DNA from 3 places in the Pseudomonas sp. c313 genome. Region 1 is predicted to be linked to each of the others. Evidence: predicted binding sites of a transcription regulator. Region 1 holds the regulator's gene; each other region holds the start of a gene.

What was found. The regulator FliA, encoded in region 1, starts transcription of late flagellar genes. The targets are predictions, from matches to a motif close to CTAAAGTTTNNNNNNNNNNNGCCGNTAA.
Region 2: a site for FliA is predicted at 2,565-2,592, ahead of ACZRKZ_RS12485 (methyl-accepting chemotaxis protein). Genes of this name have one in related genera too.
Region 3: a site for FliA is predicted at 1,833-1,860, ahead of motA (flagellar motor stator protein MotA). Genes of this name have one in related genera too.

Annotation. Positions count from the first base shown of each region.
Region 1 covers NZ_JBUZRD010000001.1:680,113-686,343, reverse strand. Annotated here, with positions in the region: gene ACZRKZ_RS03355 (chemotaxis protein CheA) at 1-1,895, opposite strand, end outside; gene ACZRKZ_RS03350 (protein phosphatase CheZ) at 1,908-2,696, opposite strand; gene ACZRKZ_RS03345 (chemotaxis response regulator CheY) at 2,715-3,089, opposite strand; gene fliA (RNA polymerase sigma factor FliA) at 3,257-3,997, opposite strand; gene fleN (flagellar synthesis regulator FleN) at 3,994-4,827, opposite strand; gene flhF (flagellar biosynthesis protein FlhF) at 4,952-6,231, opposite strand, start outside.
Region 2 covers NZ_JBUZRD010000003.1:636,611-642,841, forward strand. Annotated here, with positions in the region: gene ACZRKZ_RS12475 (inorganic phosphate transporter) at 1-1,179, opposite strand, end outside; gene ACZRKZ_RS12480 (transporter) at 1,386-2,408, opposite strand; gene ACZRKZ_RS12485 (methyl-accepting chemotaxis protein) at 2,688-4,316, shown strand; gene ACZRKZ_RS12490 (PepSY domain-containing protein) at 4,457-4,762, opposite strand; partial or broken gene ACZRKZ_RS12495 (sterol desaturase family protein) at 4,930-5,151, shown strand; gene ACZRKZ_RS12500 (glycerophosphodiester phosphodiesterase) at 5,251-6,231, opposite strand, start outside.
Region 3 covers NZ_JBUZRD010000006.1:171,743-177,973, reverse strand. Annotated here, with positions in the region: gene rhdA (thiosulfate sulfurtransferase) at 1-167, opposite strand, end outside; gene ACZRKZ_RS18725 (HDOD domain-containing protein) at 226-1,761, opposite strand; gene motA (flagellar motor stator protein MotA) at 1,928-2,779, shown strand; gene motB (flagellar motor protein MotB) at 2,783-3,808, shown strand; gene rsgA (small ribosomal subunit biogenesis GTPase RsgA) at 3,866-4,897, opposite strand; gene orn (oligoribonuclease) at 5,004-5,546, shown strand; gene ACZRKZ_RS18700 (trimeric intracellular cation channel family protein) at 5,724-6,231, shown strand, end outside.

The sequences.
Region 1 (6,231 bases):
ACCACTTCCTGGCCGTCCACCACGTTGGTGCGCGACAGGTCGAGGTGGAAGATTTCGTTGACGTTGACCAGCGGGAAAGCGAAGGCCTGGTTGCCCAGCATCACCATCAGGGTAGGCATGATCGCCAGGGTCAACGGCACCTTGATGACGATCTTCGAGCCCTGGCCCTTGGTCGAGTAAATATTGATCGAGCCATTGAGCTGGCTGATCTTGGTTTTCACCACGTCCATGCCCACGCCACGGCCGGACACGTCGGAAATCTCGGTCTTGGTCGAGAAACCCGGTGCGAAAATCAGGTTGTAGCACTCGGTGTCCGTCAGGCGGTCGGCGGCGTCCTTGTCCATCACGCCGCGCTTGACCGCGATGCCCCGCAGAATGTTCGGGTCCATGCCTTTGCCGTCATCAGAGATGGACAGCAGGATATGGTCGCCTTCCTGTTCCGCCGCCAGAATCACCTTGCCGCCACGGGTCTTGCCCGTTGCTTCACGTTCTTCCGGGGTTTCGATGCCGTGGTCAACTGCGTTGCGCACCAAGTGGACCAGCGGGTCGGCCAGGGCCTCGACAAGGTTTTTGTCGAGGTCGGTTTCTTCGCCCACCAGTTCCAGGTTGATCTCTTTCTTCAACTGCCGAGCCAAGTCGCGAACCAGGCGCGGGAAGCGGCCGAAGACTTTCTTGATCGGCTGCATCCGGGTCTTCATGACGGCGGTTTGCAGGTCAGCGGTGACCACGTCGAGGTTCGATACAGCCTTTTGCATGGCTTCATCGCCGCTGTTAAGCCCCAGGCGCACCAGACGATTACGCACCAGCACCAGCTCGCCGACCATGTTCATGATGTCGTCCAGCCGTGCGGTATCAACCCGTACGGTGGTTTCGGCTTCACTGACGGGTTGCTTGTCCGGGGTGGGGGCAGCAGGTGCTCGCGCTGGGGCCGGGGCAGGCACAGGTTTCGCAGCCACTGGCGCAGCGGCCTTGGCGGCAACCGGAGCCGGTGTGGCAACAGCGGCCGTGGCCGTGGCAGCAGCGGCAGGTGCGACGTCGGAGAACTTGCCCTTGCCATGCAGGTCATCGAGCAGGGATTCGAACTCGTGATCAGAGATCAGGCCATCGGCAGCGGGTGCGGCTGGCGCAGCAGCCGCAGCGACTGCCGGCAGCGCTTCAGCGGCAAACGAGCCCTTGCCATGCAACTGATCCAGCAATGCTTCGAATTCGTCGTCGGTGATTTCATTGCTGGCAGGTGCAGCCGCTTTCACTGGAGCGGGCGTCGCCGCCACGGCGTCGGGGGCAAACTGGCCCTTGCCATGCAACTGGTCGAGCAACGACTCGAACTCGTCGTCGGTAATGTCTTCGGTAGTCGGCACCATTGTTGGTGTCGCGGCTACCGGAGCCTCAGCCTGGGCCTTGACGGCATTGAGCGAGTCAAGCAGTTGTTCAAATTCGCTGTCAGTGACATCACCCGCAGGCTCGGCCACAGGTTCAGCCACCGGTGCAGGTGCAGGTGCATTGGCAGCCGGTTCTGCCAGGCGCGCCAGAGCGGCCAGCAATTGCGGGGTGGCGGCAGTGATCGGTGCACGTTCGCGCACTTCACTGAACATGCCGTTGACCGCGTCCAATGCTTCCAGAATCACGTCCATCAATTCCGAGTCGACGTGCCGCTCACCCTTGCGCAGGATGTCGAACACGTTCTCGGCGATGTGACAGCACTCCACCAGCTCATGGAGCTGGAGGAAGCCGGCGCCCCCTTTTACAGTGTGAAAACCGCGAAAAATTGCATTGAGCAGGTTCGCATCATCCGGTCGGCTTTCCAGCTCAACCAGTTGCTCGGACAGTTGCTCCAAAATTTCGCCGGCCTCTACAAGAAAATCCTGAAGGATTTCTTCATCGGCGCCGAAGCTCATGTACGTGTGCTCCTAAAATCCAAGACTGGACAGCAAATCGTCTACGTCATCTTGCCCTGACATAACGTCTTCACGTTTATCGGCATGAATCTGCGGACCTTCACCCTTGGCGAGGTGTTTTTGTGGATCTTTTTCCGAGAGGATCGCTTCGCGGTCATGTTCAATACCGGCAAAACGATCCACCTGCCCGGCCATCAGCACCAGTTTGAGCAAATTGCTTTCCACTTCAGTGACCAGTTGGGTCACTCGTTTGATCACCTGGCCGGTGAGGTCCTGGTAATCCTGGGCCAGCAGAATGTCGTTGAGGTTGCTGGAAACCGTGCGGTTTTCCTGCTCACTGCGCGACAGAAACCCTTCGACCCGACGCGCCAGCTCACGAAATTCTTCGGCGCCCACTTCCCGGCGCATGAAACGGCCCCAGTCGGTGCCCAGCGCCTTGGCTTCATTGGACATGCCGTTGACCAGAGGCGTGGCGTTTTCCACCAGATCCATGGTGCGGTTCGCCGCCGCCTCAGTCAGCCTGACCACATAGGACAGGCGTTCGGTGGCATCGGTGATTTGCGAGATTTCTTCGGCCTGGGGCATGTGCGGGTCAATCTGAAAATTGACGATTGCACTGTGCAACTCACGGGTGAGTTTGCCCACTTCCTGGTACAGGCCGCGATCACGGGTCTGGTTAAGCTCATGGATCAACTGCACCGCATCGCCGAACCGGCCTTTTTCAAGGCTTTCGACCAACTGGTGAGCATGTTTTTTCAGGGTCGATTCGAAATCGGCCTGCGATGATTCGTTATGCTCCATAGCTCCCCCGTGGCGACATCAATGGTTGATGCGTTCGAAGATTTTTTCGATCTTCTCTTTCAAGGCCAATGCGGTGAATGGCTTGACCACGTAGCCGTTGACCCCGGCCTGGGCGGCTTCGATGATCTGTTCACGCTTGGCTTCGGCGGTCACCATCAGCACGGGAAGGCTGCGCAGTTTTTCATCAGCGCGCACATGACGCAGCAAATCGATACCGGTCATGCCCGGCATGTTCCAGTTGGTTACCAGAAAGTCGATGCTCCCGCTGTTGAGGATCGGAATCGCTGTAATGCCGTCATCCGCCTCGACCGTGTTAGTGAACCCAAGGTCACGCAACAGGTTTTTTATGATCCGCCGCATCGTTGAGAAGTCATCAACGATGAGGATTTTCATGTTCTTGTCCAATTCGACCTCCAAGCAGTCTTAAACGCGTCCAGCACCTGGCGCGCCATTTCAATCAACAGGCGTTACACAAAAAGGACTGCTGGGGTACACCACGGGCTAACCCGCCCACACCAAGAGCATGGACGGTGTCGTTCGCAGTGTCCCCACACTGCCTGTCAGCGCGCTCGCCACTCTCCCAAACGCCCCCGCAAGCGGGCCGCGCACTGGCTGTGTAACTGGCTGACCCGCGATTCGCTGACCCCCAGGACCTCACCGATTTCCTTGAGGTTCAGCTCTTCGTCGTAGTACAGCGCCAACACTAGTCGCTCACGCTCCGGCAAATTGGCAATCGCGTCCGCCAGTGCGCCCTGGAAGCGTTCATCTTCCAGATCGCGCGACGGTTCAAGATGAGCACTCGCGCCGTCCTCATGCAGCCCTTCATGTTCGCCGTCCTGCAACAGGTCGTCGAAACTGAACAAGCGACTGCCCAAGGTATCGTTCAAAATCCCGTAGTAATCGTCGAGACTCAATTGGAGTTCGGCCGCAACTTCGTGATCTTTAGCGTCACGACCGGTTTTTGCTTCAATTGAGCGAATTGCGTCACTTACCATGCGGGTATTGCGGTGGACCGAACGCGGCGCCCAATCACCTTTACGCACTTCGTCGAGCATCGCGCCACGGATACGGATACCCGCATACGTCTCGAAACTCGCACCCTTGCTCGCGTCATATTTGGTCGACACTTCGAGCAAGCCGATCATGCCTGCCTGGATCAGGTCTTCGACCTGGACGCTGGCAGGCAAGCGTGCCAGCAAGTGGTAGGCAATGCGCTTGACCAAGGGCGCATAGCGCTCAATCAATTCGCCTTGGCTATCACGAGCCGAACTCTTGTAAAGGTTATAGCCGCTGGCTGTCATAACACCGGTCCTGCGCTCGTCTGATGCACCAATCGCTCGACGAAAAACTCCAGATGCCCCCGGGGATTGGCGGGCAACGGCCAAGTATCGACCTTCTGAGCAATAGCCTTGAACGCCAGTGCGCACTTCGAACGAGGGAATGCTTCATAGACTGCACGCTGCTTTTGCACAGCCTTGCGCACACACTCGTCATAGGGAACTGCGCCAACATATTGTAAGGCGACATCGAGGAAGCGATCCGTGACCTTGGTCAACTTGGCGAACAGGTTGCGTCCTTCCTGCGGGCTTTGGGCCATGTTGGCCAGCACGCGAAAGCGGTTCATGCCGTAGTCGCGGTTAAGCAGTTTGATCAGGGCGTAGGCGTCGGTGATCGAGGTGGGCTCGTCGCAGACCACCAGCAACACTTCTTGCGCTGCGCGCACAAAGCTGACCACGGACTCACCAATCCCGGCGGCGGTGTCGATCACCAGCACGTCGAGGTTGTCGCCAATATCGCTGAAGGCCTGAATCAGGCCCGCATGCTGCGCCGGGCTCAGATGCACCATACTCTGGGTGCCAGAGGCAGCCGGCACGATGCGAACCCCGCCGGGCCCCTGCAACAGCACGTCGCGCAGCTCACAGCGGCCTTCGATGACATCGGCCAATGTATGTTTGGGCGTCAGTCCCAGCAGAACGTCAACGTTCGCCAGTCCCAGGTCGGCATCCAGCAGCATGACGCGGCGGCCAAGCTCTGCCAGGGCCAGGGACAAATTCACTGACACGTTAGTTTTCCCGACGCCACCTTTGCCGCCGGTCACCGCGATCACCTGTACGGGATGCATGCTGCCCATTTTATTTCTTTACCTTGTCTTGCTTAGACGCAGGCTACATGAGGTGGTCGCGCGAACTGCTGGCAGACCATCGATGTAGGTACTTTTTTGCACTGTCGTTTTAAAATTGAAGGCCATGTTGCCCTCAGCCGACCCGTTTGGCCGGACTGTGGTAGAGATCCGCGAACATGTCAGCCATCGCTTCCTCACTGGGTTCTTCCTGCATTTGCACGCTGACAGCACGGCTGACCAACTGATGACGGCGCGGCAGATGTAAATCATCCGGAATCCGCGGCCCGTCGGTCAGGTAGGCGACCGGTAATTCATGACTAATTGCCAAACTCAGCACCTCGCCCAGACTCGCCGTTTCGTCGAGTTTAGTCAGGATGCAGCCCGCCAGCCCACAACGCTTGTAACTGTGATACGCAGCGGTGAGAACCTGTTTTTGGCTGGTTGTTGCAAGCACCAGATAATTTTTTGACTTGATCCCGCGCCCAGCCAGGCTTTCCAGCTGCATGCGCAGGGCCGGATCGCTGGCTTGCAGGCCAGCGGTGTCGATCAACACCACGCGTTTGCGCAGCAGCGGATCGAGGGCGTTGGCCAACGACTGGCCTGGATCGACATGGGTCACCGGCACGTTGAGGATGCGGCCCAGGGTCTTGAGCTGTTCCTGGGCGCCAATGCGGTAGCTATCCATGCTCACCAGCGCGATGTTCTGCGCGCCGTACTTGAGCACGTATCGGGCTGCCAGCTTGGCCAGGGTGGTGGTCTTGCCCATGCCGGCAGGGCCGACCATGGCAATCACGCCACCCTCTTCCAGGGGTTCGATTTCCGGGGTAGCAATCATCCGCGCCAGATGGGCCAGCAACATGCGCCAAGCCTGGCGAGGCTCTTCAATTTCGGTGGTCAGCGCCAACAGATCGCGGGACAACGGGCCGGACAGGCCGATGCGTTGCAGGCGGCGCCAGAGGTTGGCCTGTTGCGGTTTGCTGCCCTGCAATTGGTTCCACGCCAACGAGCCAAGCTGCACTTCCAGCAGCTCACGCAGGCCGTTGAGTTCAAAACGCATCGAGTCGAACACACGCTGATCGACCGGCGCCGCCTGTGCGGGCGCCGCAGGACGTGGTGGCTCGACAAAGGTCGGCTCTACCAGCGGCTCGGAGGCAGTCAGCGGCAGGCCGGCGAACAACTGGCGATTGGTGGTGGCGTCGCTGTCGCCGCGCATGCTCAATTCGGCCTGGGCCGAGACAATGCGCGAGGCAGTCTTGCGCAGCTCGTCTTCCAGTTCCATGTTCGGTACGCGCGGCGCCAGCGCCGAGGGTTGGTAATCCAGGGCAGCCGTCAGCTCGACACCGCCGGCAATGCGACGGTTACCGATAATCGCGGCGTCGGCGCCCAGCTCATCACGAACCAGTTTCATGGCCT
Region 2 (6,231 bases), on a different contig from region 1:
CTTGTCTATCAGGCGAATGGTTTCGCTGGTCAGGTACATGTCATTGCGCACGTTGCCCATGGCCTCGGCGGGCACCTTGGCCAACGAGCCATAGCCTTTCACTTCTTCACCAATATGCCCGGCCAGGGCGGCGAGGGCGGGGATCAATTCTGGCGTTGCTTCCTTGGTGCGTACGTAGGCCGACAGGGTCGGACGCGGGTCGGCTGGGGCCGGTTGCGGTGCGCTTTTCACCAAGGCTTGCTGGGTGACTTGGGCTACTGCGGCAAATTGCAGCGACTGATCGGCCGGCATGGTGCGGTTCAGCGCGTAGGCCATCGGCAACGTACCCACCAGGATCAGCATGATCAGGCCCATGCCTTTCTGTCCGTCGTTGGAGCCGTGGGCGAAAGAGACGCCGGTGCAGGTGGCGATCAGCATGCCGCGAATCCACCACGGCGGCGGGGTGTTGCCCTTGGGTGCCTTGTACAACGAGCGGTTTTTCACAAACGCGCGCAGTGCCAGCAATAGCAGTGCCGCGAAGACGAAGCCGATCAGCGGTGACAGCAGCAACGCATAGCCGATTTTGAATGCCTGGCTCCAATCCACGCCGCTGGTGCCGTCACGTCCGTGCATCAGGGCATTGGCCACGCCGACGCCGATAATCGAACCGATCAGGGTATGGGACGAAGACGCCGGCAGGCCCAGCCACCAGGTGCCGAGGTTCCACAGGATCGCCGCGATCAGCAGGGCGAAGATCATGGCGAAACCGGCGGATGAACCGACCTGCAAAATCAACTCCACCGGCAGCAAGGCAATGATGGCGAACGCCACTGCGCCACTGGACATCAGCACCCCGAGAAAATTGAAGAATCCCGACCACACGACGGCAAAATGTGGCGGCAACGAGTTGGTATAGATCACCGTCGCCACGGCGTTGGCAGTGTCATGGAAACCATTGACGAACTCGAAGCCCAGGGCGATCAGCAGCGCCACACCCAGCAGCAGGAATGGCATCCAAGTAGTCACCACCGTGCCCAGTTCGTGCATGTCGCGCATCAGGCTGTAGGCGGTGAACAGCAGGCCCATGGCGAGGACGGTGAAGAAAGTGATCACCGTCAACAGGCTGGGCTTTTGGTCCAACTGGGGTTTTGAATCGGCTGCGTGAGCCCGTGTGGAAGCGGTCAGGGAAGGGGTGGCCATGCAGGGGCATCCAGTGAGGAAGGATGCCGCCCATGATCATTGCAGAATATTACAGGGGTACTGCGGTAAGTCAGTCTTTAGAGGATTGAGTGTGCCGCTGGTCCATAAATCAGCCTCTGGCATGACCGGCTGTAGCAATTGTCGAGCCTCGCTGGGGCTCGACGGTTACGAGGAGCATTGCGCCCTTATTTTCAAGGCAGAGGGGCTCAATAATCCTTGCGCTTGCGAAACGCCCAACGACCGGCAATCAAGGTAAACGTTGCCACCAGCGCCACCAGAATCCAGAAGCCCTCGGGGTCCTGGGAAAGCGGTACACCACCGACGTTCATGCCAAAGAACCCGGCAATGATATTGATCGGCAGCGCCAGTACCGTGACCACGGTCAGGGTGAACAGGGTGCGGTTGCTCTGTTCGTTGAGGTTGGCGGCGATCTCCTCCTGCAACAGTTTGATCCGCTCCCCCAGGGCCATCAGGTCGTTGATGATCAGCGCAAATTCCTCGGTGGATTTACGCAACTCCTTCACGTCTTCTTTCTGTAGCCATTGCGGCGGGCGGTTGAGCAAGCGCAGCAACGAACCCGGCTCCAGCGCCAGCAGGCGTTGCAGGCGCACCAGTACCCGGCGCATGGCTCCCAGTTCCGAGCGGTTGGTGGACAGGCGTGAGGACAACAGCTGATCCTCGATCTGGTCGATACTGATACTGGTCTTGCGCACGATCTGCGTCAGCACTTCGCCCTGGTCCCGTAGCAAATGCACGAGCAACTCCAGGGGCGATCGAAAGCGTTCGCCGGCCTTGACCGAGGAGCGCAGCTTGTCCACCGAGTGCAGCGGTTGCAGGCGTGCGCTGATCAGCAATCGGCTACGGGCGCAGACCCACAGGGTGGAGATGTCCGAAGACATCATGCTGCTGAAGTTGAACACCACATCGTTGACCACCGCCAGCAAGGCCGAGTCCACATGCTCGATGCGAGTGGAGCGTGAACCTTCGTGCAAGGCCTCGAAAAACTCTTCCGGCAACTCCAGATGCGCCTGCATCCAGCGTTCGCATGCCGCGTGGGCCAGGTTCAGGTGCAGCCAAAGGAATTCGTCGGGATCAGTGGGCTGCTGCAAGGCTTTCAGAGCAGCAGCCGAATCGATCTGCTCGGCTTTTTCACCCGGCCTGAAACGGAAACCGTAAAGCAGGCCAAACAGATCCGAATCCTGATGGCCATGGTCGATGCTGTGGTTCATGGAGGCTCACAGAGGAGGCGCCTGTAGGAGATTTCACAGGTTCGCTTGAGCGCATCATGGCAAGGGTTTTTGACAATTTTGTTACCGTTTAGTCATCCAACTGTCGGAATGTGAAGAGGTACTTTTGAACACCTTTTTAACTACCGACCCAATAGCCTCAAGAAGTGTCTGGAACGGCCGATTCAAGGCATAAGCACTTATGTGTATCCGCGGTACTTTCGATGACAGGGATGTTGCGGTGTGGATACACAACTTCCCTTGTTTCGAGGCTTTTCCCCTATGAATTTTTTGCGAAAGTCTTTGAGAGCACAGATCTTGTCGTTACTTGGTGGCAGCCTTCTGGCGATGCTATTGATCGCCTTGACGTGTTTTCATTTTCTCTCCAGCGGTGTGCAGAGTTATCGCAGTTTGCTGGAGGGGCCTCTGCTGACTTCACAACTGATTGATGAGGCGAACCTGCAATTCAAAGTGCAGGTCCAGGAATGGAAAAACGTCCTGCTGCGGGGTAAACAACCCCAGGACATGGAGAAGTACTGGGGCCAGTTCCAGGCTCGGCAACGGGATGTGCAAGGTATTCTGGGTCGCCTGGTGGCGCAGACCAAAAGCGATCAAGCCTTGAGTGGCCGTATTGAAACCTTGCGCCGGGAGCACAGCGTGCTAATGGCTGCTTACCAGAAGGGCCGTGATGCCTACTTGGCTGCCGGGGCGGACTCCGCGGCAGGCGATAACGCGGTCAAGGGCGTGGACCGCATGGTCAGTGAGCAGATGAGCGCGCTGGTCAGCGAGTTGCATGAACAGGGTGCGCAGCAATCGCTGATGATCAGCGCCTATGCCGACCGCACCGTGATGATCGGGCTGGCCGTGATGCTATTGTCAGGAGCGCTGATCGGCTTGTTCAGTTTGTGGCTGATTAACCGAAACCTGATTTTGCCGATCCGTGGGTTGATCGACTATGTGGCGCAACTGAGCCACGGACGTTTTGCCGAGCGTGTGGCCATCAGCCGCCAAGACGAACTGGGGCGCCTTGCCGATGCCGCCAACACCTTGCGGGATTTTCTGGCCGAGACCTTCAGCCGCTTGCAGCGCAGTGCCACGGACCTGGTGAGTGCCAGTGGCGAGTTGAGTTCGATTGCCGGGCTAATGGCCACAGGCACCCAGGAGCAATTCAACCGTACGGACCAGGTGGCCACGGCCATGACCGAAATGTCTGCCACCGCCCAGGAAGTTGCCCGTCATGCCGCCAGTGCTTCGCGGGCCGCTGATGAGGCGGACCATTCGGCCCGTGAGGGCGGTGAAGTGATGAAGGTAACGATTGCCACCATCGGCCAGATGCGTGAAGAGATCCTCAACACCGGCACGATCATTCGTCGTCTGGAAACCGATAGCGTACGCATCGGTAAGGTGCTGGAGGTGATTCGCGCGATCGCCGAACAGACTAACCTGCTGGCGCTCAACGCGGCGATCGAGGCTGCACGGGCCGGCGAGGCCGGACGTGGCTTCGCCGTGGTTGCCGATGAAGTACGCAGCCTGGCACAGCGTACGGCGGCGTCGATCATCGAGATCAACCAGATCATCCAGGCAGTGCAAACCGGTGCCATCGACGCGGCCAAGGCCATTATCACTGGGCAGTCATGCAGTGAAGACAGCGTGAAAAAAGTCTCCCAGGCCGGCGCCATGCTCAATCACATCACCCAGGCGGTGGAAGCGATCCGTGATATGAACAGTCAGATCGCTACGGCAGCAGAGGAGCAAACCTCGGTGGCTGAAGACATCTCGCGCAATATCACGCAAATCACCACGGTGGCGACGGCCAATCTGGATAACGTCCAGCGTACAGAGGCGGCCAGCCAGAACCTGAGAGGATTGTCCGGTGAGCTGAACGAGGTGACCGCACGCTTGGGCGCGTGATCAATCACATCAGCAGGTGGGTAAGCTAAAGAATGGCCGGCACAGCACTGATTCGGCCAATGGTGGCAATGTCGGCGGCTTTTTGCCCCATAAAAAACGCCGCGCGACCCGAGGGTGGCGCGGCGTTTTCAGGGTTTAACTCAGGTGTCTTGTTTGTTGGTCAGGACTTCGCCGGTCTTGGCGTCCAGGTCCACGTCCCATTTCACGTTGCTGGTGTCACGCAGCTCGGTCTGATAGATCAGGCGGCCGGCTTTATCTTCCAGTTCGGTGTCGACAATGGTCGCACCAGGGTGTTTAGCCAGGGCTGCGGCGTTGAGCTTCTCGAAATCCATGACGGCGCCGGACTTGAGCAGGCCTGGAATCTGATCAGGGCGGACATCGGCCTGGGCAAGACCTGCGGTCAGGGTCAGGGCGGTAGCGGCGAACAGAGCAGTCAGCTTTTTCATAGTGTGGATCCTTCTGGGTGAGCTGTTTAAGTGGGATCAGGTTAACCAGCGCAACTTAACTTATCCTTAATTGTGCCGGACGGTTGCGTCGTTTGTGGCTACCGCAGCGCGATTTCATGCTGCTGTCTCAATCATGGGAGACGCAGATGAAACAGTTGGTGGCTTGAGTGTATGCGCCTTTATTCTGCGCGGGATTTATCGGATGGGCGCTGTGGTTGGTAGACAACGCTGCAACGGGATGGTTGCCCTTGGTGTTTATCGCTGCGGTGGCGGTGTCTTTTCTGGCGGAGTGGTGGTTGCCGTATGAGCCTCAATGGAATCGCAATCAGGGTGACTGCCGACGCGACATCGTCCACGGTCTGGTCAATGAAAACCTCAACGCCCTTGGCTCGGCATAAGCCATCAGCACATTGCCCTCGCCGAAGGTCAGGCCGTAATCACGCCACAGCCACAGGTGACCTGACCACTCGTTTTTTTTGGCGGGCCACTCAGTAACCATTGTCCTCCAGCAGATTCGACACGCTCGAAGCCGGCGCGCGATTGTAGTACTTGAGCAGTTCGGCGGCGCGGTTGGTGAAGATGCCATCGACACCGGCGTCCATCACTTTCTTGAAGTCCACTGGCTCGTCGACAGTGTAGACGTGCACCAGCAGGCCCTTGTCGTGGGTCATCTGGTTCATCCATGGCTGGACCAGGTCCGAATAGCTTTGGTCACCACTGTTGGTCAGCAGGGCCGACGGGCCGGTGCCGATGGCGCCAAGGCTCTTGGCCTCGTCGATCCATTTTTCGAACTCAGCGTTGTCCTTGGGTTCCTGCTTGGCGTAGTAGGCGGCTTTGGTGGTCTCGCCGGATTCGGCGAAGGTCACTTTGGACTTGGGTTCGATGCTGCCTTCACCCACCCACAGCAGGAGGATTTTTGGCGTGTTAGGCATTTCCTTCTGCAGCTCCTTGAGGCTGTCCCTCTCGAAGGTTTGCAGCACCACGCGGCCCTTGCCTTGGCCGACCCCAATGACCTTCTGGGCTTGGTTGGAACCGGTGGAACTCAGCCAACCCTTATCGAACAGCTTGTTTTTCAGGTCGCTCTCGATCCCCGGAAACTGCTTCGGCTCTTTGGTTTCGATGTACAAGCCTGGTTTATGTTGCGGGTTGCTTTCTGCAATTTTGATGATTTCATCGAGGGTAAGGATTTTCAGCCCGACGAACCCTGGCCGTGCGCGATCCGGGTAAGCGGTGTTGAACCAGCTGCCGGCGTCCAGGGTTTTCAGCTCGGCCATGGTGAACTCGTTGGCCGGGCTGTCTTTGCGTTCAGGGAATTTGGTGGCGACGTCGGTGGTGCGTTGCAGGTTGTTGTCGTGCAGGGCGAACAGCACGCCGTCCTTGCTACGTTGCAGGTCCAATTCCAGGTAGTCGGCACCCAGGTCGCGGGCCACTTTATAGGCTGCGGCGGTGGACTCCGGAGCATCAAAGGA
Region 3 (6,231 bases), on a different contig from region 1:
TGGCCCAGTTGGGTACGCTTGGGATCGACGAATCGTGCGCCGGGGATATGCCCGGTGGCGTAGCGTTCGGCGCTGGTGAGGTCCACCAGAATCAGGTTTTCTGCGTCGAGGCGACCGAGCAGGTCGCTGGGCTCGATCACCAGCGGCAAGCCAGAGAAGTCAGGCATGTGAGGTCTCCTGGGCACAAGTTTAGGGCTGTAAAGGAGGGCGATTGTAGCGCAAGCATCAAGCGCTGCGGTTGGTAAAGCTGTGCAGGGCCTTCTCGATGCATTGAGCGGTTTTGCCGAAGGCTTGTACGGTGGTTTCCGAGAACGGCCCGCCGCCCTGGTCGGCAATCATCAGCATCGCCACCCGTCCATTGCAACTCAGGGAGCGCAACAGCAGGTGCTCGCCGATAAACAGGCGGCGCAACGAGGCGGGTAGCAGTGCCGAGAACTGTACATGGTTGTCGGGCGTCAGGCGCACCTGGGCGGACTTCTCCAGCAAGCGCTGCAGCAGCGTGCTTTGCGCGACGTCCAGGCTCATGTGGGCAGCGTCCTTGGGCAGGCCGTCGACCTGATGCACGCGCAAGGTGCTCAAGGTACGGTCGGCCATCAACAGCATGACCCGTTGCATGCCGCTGGCCACCAGGGCCTCCTTGGCGCAGGTGGTCAGGTGCATGGCGTTGGCAAAACGATTCGGCTCCACCAGCAATTCGCTGCAGTGTTTGCGCCAAACAGCCAGGGCTTCGGCGGTCGGCGGCGGTGCCGGCAGCAGGCCGCGATGGACCCGTTGCACGTTCCACGGCCAGATCAGCGCAAGTGCCGGGTGCCAAAGATCGGCCGCCACTGTATTGCGGGCGCTGATCACTGCTTGTTGGTGAACCTGCTGCTGCACCTCGCCCAAGGGTTGTTGCAGGTACAGCGCGGTCAAGTATTGCCAGCGCTGGGTGTGCGGGCAATTCCAGGACTCTTGCGCTGCCAGGGCCATGCCGTTGGCCAGCAGCACGGTGTTGGCCGGCTGGTTCAGCCAGCGCCGCAGCGCCGGATCGTCATCGAGCTGTTGCTGTTGACGCAGCGGCTCTTCATTGCGGGCGATGCGTAGCGCCTTGATCAGTAGGCGCCGTTCATTCTGCAACAAGTGATAGCCCTGGGAGACCCAGATTGGCAGGCGCCAGGCCTCGGTCAGCCCCAGGCACAAATCCAGCAGGCGAACGCCGAACAACTCCTGCTCGACCTTGCGTGCCGATTGGCCTTTGTGGATCACTCGTAGTTCCCACTCTTCCAGCAGCTTGGGATAGGCAATCGCCATTGGCCACAGCGGCGAAAGAAACAACAGGCTGCCCCAGTGGATGTCTTGCCATAGCCGTGCCAGGCGACTGGCAAACAGGCCGCTGGCTTGTTGCGAGGCGTGCTGGCTGACCAGTTGCAGTTGGCGCAGCGCCACGGGGATTTCATTGAGGGGGACTGAAGGCAGGCGGGCGAGCAGTTCTTCGGTGCGTTTTAAACCGAGGCGGTTGAGCGCCACCTCAAGGTTTTCCGCAGGCTCTGCAAGGCTGCCGTGAGAATGGTTGTTGGCTTCGCGCATCACGCTGAGCACCAGCGCGGGGCTGTTTTGCATCAGCTCTGCAATATCTCGCAACGAACGGCGGTTGTCGCCGATGGCTTTGCATACGGCGTCATGGCTGGCTTGCGGGACGGGCAGCAGAACCTCATCCAGGCGCTTTATCCAGCCAGCAATAGTGTTGGGTCTTGAGGTTGGGACTGTCGTTTCATTTGCCATGATTGGGGCGCGATCATCACTTGCGGTCAACACGCCCAGAGCGGGCCGAACTGGCTTTTCGCCTTAACGGGCTATAGTCTGGCGCAGTTTTGCCGATAAGTAGAAGAAGAGTTTTTAGATCTTCTGAATATGTCCATGAACCCGACGGCGCAAGTACTCACCCCCTATGGCTAAAATTATCGGCATCATCGTCGTCATCGCGAGCGTGCTCGGCGGATACGTCCTGTCCCACGGTAAAATTGCGGCGCTGATCCAGCCTTTTGAAGTGTTGATCATCGGTGGTGCGGCGTTTGGTGCATTCCTGCAGGCCAACCCTGGCTACATGACCATGCACGTGATCAAGAAGTCGTTGGGCATGTTCAGCTCGCGCTTCTCCCACACCTTCTACCTGGAAGTGCTGGGCCTGGTCTACGAGATCCTCAATAAGAGCCGCCGCGAAGGCATGATGGCCATTGAAGGCGACATCGAGGACGCGGCAGCGAGCCCGATTTTCGCCAAGTACCCGGCCGTGCTCAAGGATGAGCGCATGACCGCCTACATCTGCGATTACCTGCGCATCATGTCCTCCGGCAACATGGCCCCCCATGAGCTGGAAGGCCTGTTCGACATGGAGTTGTTCAGCTTGAAGGAAGAGCTTGAGCACCCATCCCATGCGGTGACTGGCATTGCCGACGGCATGCCCGGTTTCGGTATTGTGGCAGCGGTACTCGGGATCGTGGTGACCATGGCTTCCCTCGGCGAGGGCGACCAGGCAGCCATCGGCATGCACGTAGGTGCGGCCCTGGTCGGTACCTTCTTCGGTATTCTCGCCGCCTACGGTTTCTTTGGTCCGCTGGCCACCTCCCTGGCCCATGACGCCAAGGAAGAGATCAACCTTTACGAGGCAATCAAGGCTTGCCTGGTAGCTTCGGCCTCCGGCATGCCGCCGTCACTGGCAGTGGAATTCGGCCGCAAAGTGCTCTATCCCAAGCACCGTCCGAGCTTTGCCGAGTTGGAACAAGCGGTTCGCGGTCGCTAAGTCATGGAAAACAACCAGCCGATCATCATCAAGCGCGTCAAGCGCTTCGCTGCCGGGCACCACGGCGGCGCCTGGAAAATTGCCTTCGCCGACTTTGCCACGGCAATGATGGCGTTCTTCCTGGTGCTGTGGCTGATGTCCACCGCCACGCCGGAACAGAAGATCGCCATCGCCGGTTACTTCAAGGACCCCATCGGGTTTTCCGAGAGTGGCACACCTTTTGTGATCGATCTGGGTGGCTCGCCGCAACTGGCGCCCGAGCGCACGATCAACCCGGAAGTGAAGACCGAATCGCCCCAGGAAAATATTCCCATCGAGCGTGAAACCGTCGAAAGTATGGCTGACCAGGTCGAGCAGGAACGCCTGGAATTGCTCCTGCAAGAACTGCAGAACAAGGTCGACGAGAACCCGCAACTGCAAAAATTCAAGGACCAGATCCTGTTCCAGATCACTCCGGATGGCTTGCGCATCCAAATCATGGACGCCGCGAATCGGCCGATGTTCGACTCTGGCAGTGCGCGTTTGAAGCCGTATTTCGAAGATATTCTGCTGGCGATGGCCGACACCATCAAAGCGGTGCCGAACAAGATCAGCGTCAGTGGTCATACCGATGCCAAGCCTTATTCGGGCCTGGGTGATTTTGGTAACTGGGAGTTGTCAGCCAACCGTGCCAACGCTGCACGTCGTGCCTTGATCGCGGGTAGCTACCCGGACGCGCAAGTGGCACGGGTAGTGGGTTTTGCTTCCTCGGCACTGTTTGATACCAAGGACCCGTTCAACCCGGTCAATCGCCGAATCGATATCGTCGTGCTGACCAAAAAGGCCCAGCGTGCGATTGAAGGTGAGCAAGGCACGCCTCAACCGCCGGTGCCGACTCAAGGTGAGGGTGCGCCAGGGGAAGTGCCGGTGGACCCGAATGCACTGCCACCAGAACAGCAGCCATTACCGGCCCATGAGTTGCGGCAGAAGCTGAACCTGTTTGATGACGGTGGGGTGAAAGACCCGACTCAGCCGGCTACGGGGTCATAAGCAGGGCAACATTGTGGTGAGGGGGCAGGCCCTTCACCACAATGTTGCATCGACCAGTCAGTAACTGGTTTCGGGCAAGCTGGCGATGATCGAGCGATAGCTGTTCATTCGCTGCTGTTGCACGCGACCGTCTTCCAGGGCCTTGAGCAGAGCGCAGCCCGGCTCGCGGTCGTGCTTGCAGTCGCGAAAGCGGCAGGTGCCGATCAAGTCGTTGAACTCGATGAAACCCGCTTCGACATCGGCGCGGCTGACGTGGCCCAGGCCGAATTCACGAATCCCTGGGGAGTCAATCAGCTCACCGCCACCTGGGAAGTGGAACAACCGCGCGGTGGTGGTGGTGTGAGTGCCCTGGCCGGACAGCTCCGACAGTGGACCGACACGGGTTTCGACTTCCGGCAGCAGGCTGTTGACCAGCGACGACTTGCCGACGCCCGACTGGCCGACGAACACACTGATGCGCCCGTCCAACTGCTCCTGGAGCAACTCCATGCCGTTGCCGTGATGGGCCGAGACTTCCAACACCGGGTAACCCAGGGTGCGGTAGACCGCCAGCAACGCATTGAGCGCCGGGGCGTTCTGCTCGTCGATCAGGTCGAATTTGTTCAGCAGCAGCAACGGCCGAATGCCCGCATGTTCGGCGGCTACCAGGTAGCGGTCGATCAGGTTGGCATGGGGCTCGGGCAGTGGCGCGAAGACGATGACGATCATGTCGACGTTGGCCGCTACCGGCTTGAGCTGGCCACGGCTGTCCGGACGGCGCAGTTCGGTGGTGCGCGGCAGTTGCGCCACGATCACGCCGATGCCCTGGTTGCCGGCACGCCAGACCACTTGGTCGCCGGTCACCAGCGCCGGCAGGTTGGCGCGCAAGTGGCAACGGAACACATTGCCAGCTTGTTCGCCTTCCTGGGCCTCGACCTCGACCTGCACACCGAAGTGCGCGATCACCAGGCCCGTTTGCTCGGGGCCAAGGTCGCCACCCTCAAGCGCTTCTACTGCGGAGGATTCACGTTTGGCGGCGCGGGCAGCGCGTTCACCCTGAATCTTTTCGATGCGCCAGTTTTGGCGACGGTTGAGCTGGCGTTTGGCCATTGGTGTTCCGTGTCGATAATGCAAAGGTTAGGTAAAACGGTCGCGAGTCTAGCATGCCTCGCCTGCTAAACTGCGCAGCTACGCCAAGGTGCCAAGGAACCAAGACATGCAAAACCCACAGAACCTGATTTGGATCGATCTGGAAATGACCGGTCTGAACCCTGACACCGACGTCATCATTGAGATGGCGACCATCGTCACCGACAGCAACCTCAACACCTTGGCTGAAGGCCCGGTGATCGCCATCCACCACAGCGACGAAGTCCTCGCCACAATGGATGAGTGGAACACCCGCACCCACGGCGGCACGGGCCTGACCCAGCGAGTGCGCGAGAGCCGTATAAGCATGGCCGAGGCTGAAGCGCAAACCATCACCTTCCTGGAAAAATGGGTGCCCAAGGGCAAGTCGCCGATCTGCGGTAATAGCATTTGCCAGGACCGACGTTTTCTTTATACCCACATGAAGGCGCTGGAAAGCTACTTTCACTACCGCAACCTGGATGTGTCGACCTTGAAAGAGCTGGCGGCGCGCTGGGCGCCGGAGGTGAAGGACAGTTTCCACAAAGGCAGCACCCACCTGGCGCTGGATGATATTCGCGAGTCGATTGCCGAGCTGCAGCATTACCGCAAGCATTTCATCAAGTTCTGATTTGGGCGGGTGAGCTGTTGTGGCGAGGGGGCTTGCCCCCGTTGGGGTGCGAAGCGGCCCTGAAGCCTGGCATCCCGGTCTACCTGAAAAAAACCTCGATGCCTTTATATATAAAGGGGCTGCTTCGCACCCCAACGGGGGCAAGCCCCCTCGCCACAATTTGTAAGGATCGCCCTCATGCTGCTGATGCTCTATCTCATCGCCATCACCGCTGAAGCCATGACCGGCGCGTTGTCTGCCGGCCGGCGTGGCATGGATTGGTTTGGTGTGGTACTGATCGCCTGCGTGACGGCGCTCGGTGGCGGTTCGGTGCGCGACGTGTTGCTCGGCCATTACCCGCTGACCTGGGTCAAGCACCCGGAATACCTGGTACTGACCTCTGGCGCGGCCCTGGTGACGATCTTCATTGCCCCGCTGATGCGCCACCTGCGCTCGCTGTTCCTGGCGCTGGATGCCGTGGGGCTGGTGGCGTTCACCCTGATCGGCTGCATGACCGCCCTGGAAATGGGTCACGGCATGTTGGTGGCGTCGGTCAGCGGCGTGATCACTGGTGTATTCGGCGGCATCCTGCGGGATATCTTCTGCAACGACATCCCGCTGATCTTCCGTCGCGAGCTGTATGCCAGTGTGTCGTTTCTCGCCGCCTGGTGCTACATGCTGTGCATCTACCTACAACTGCCCAGCG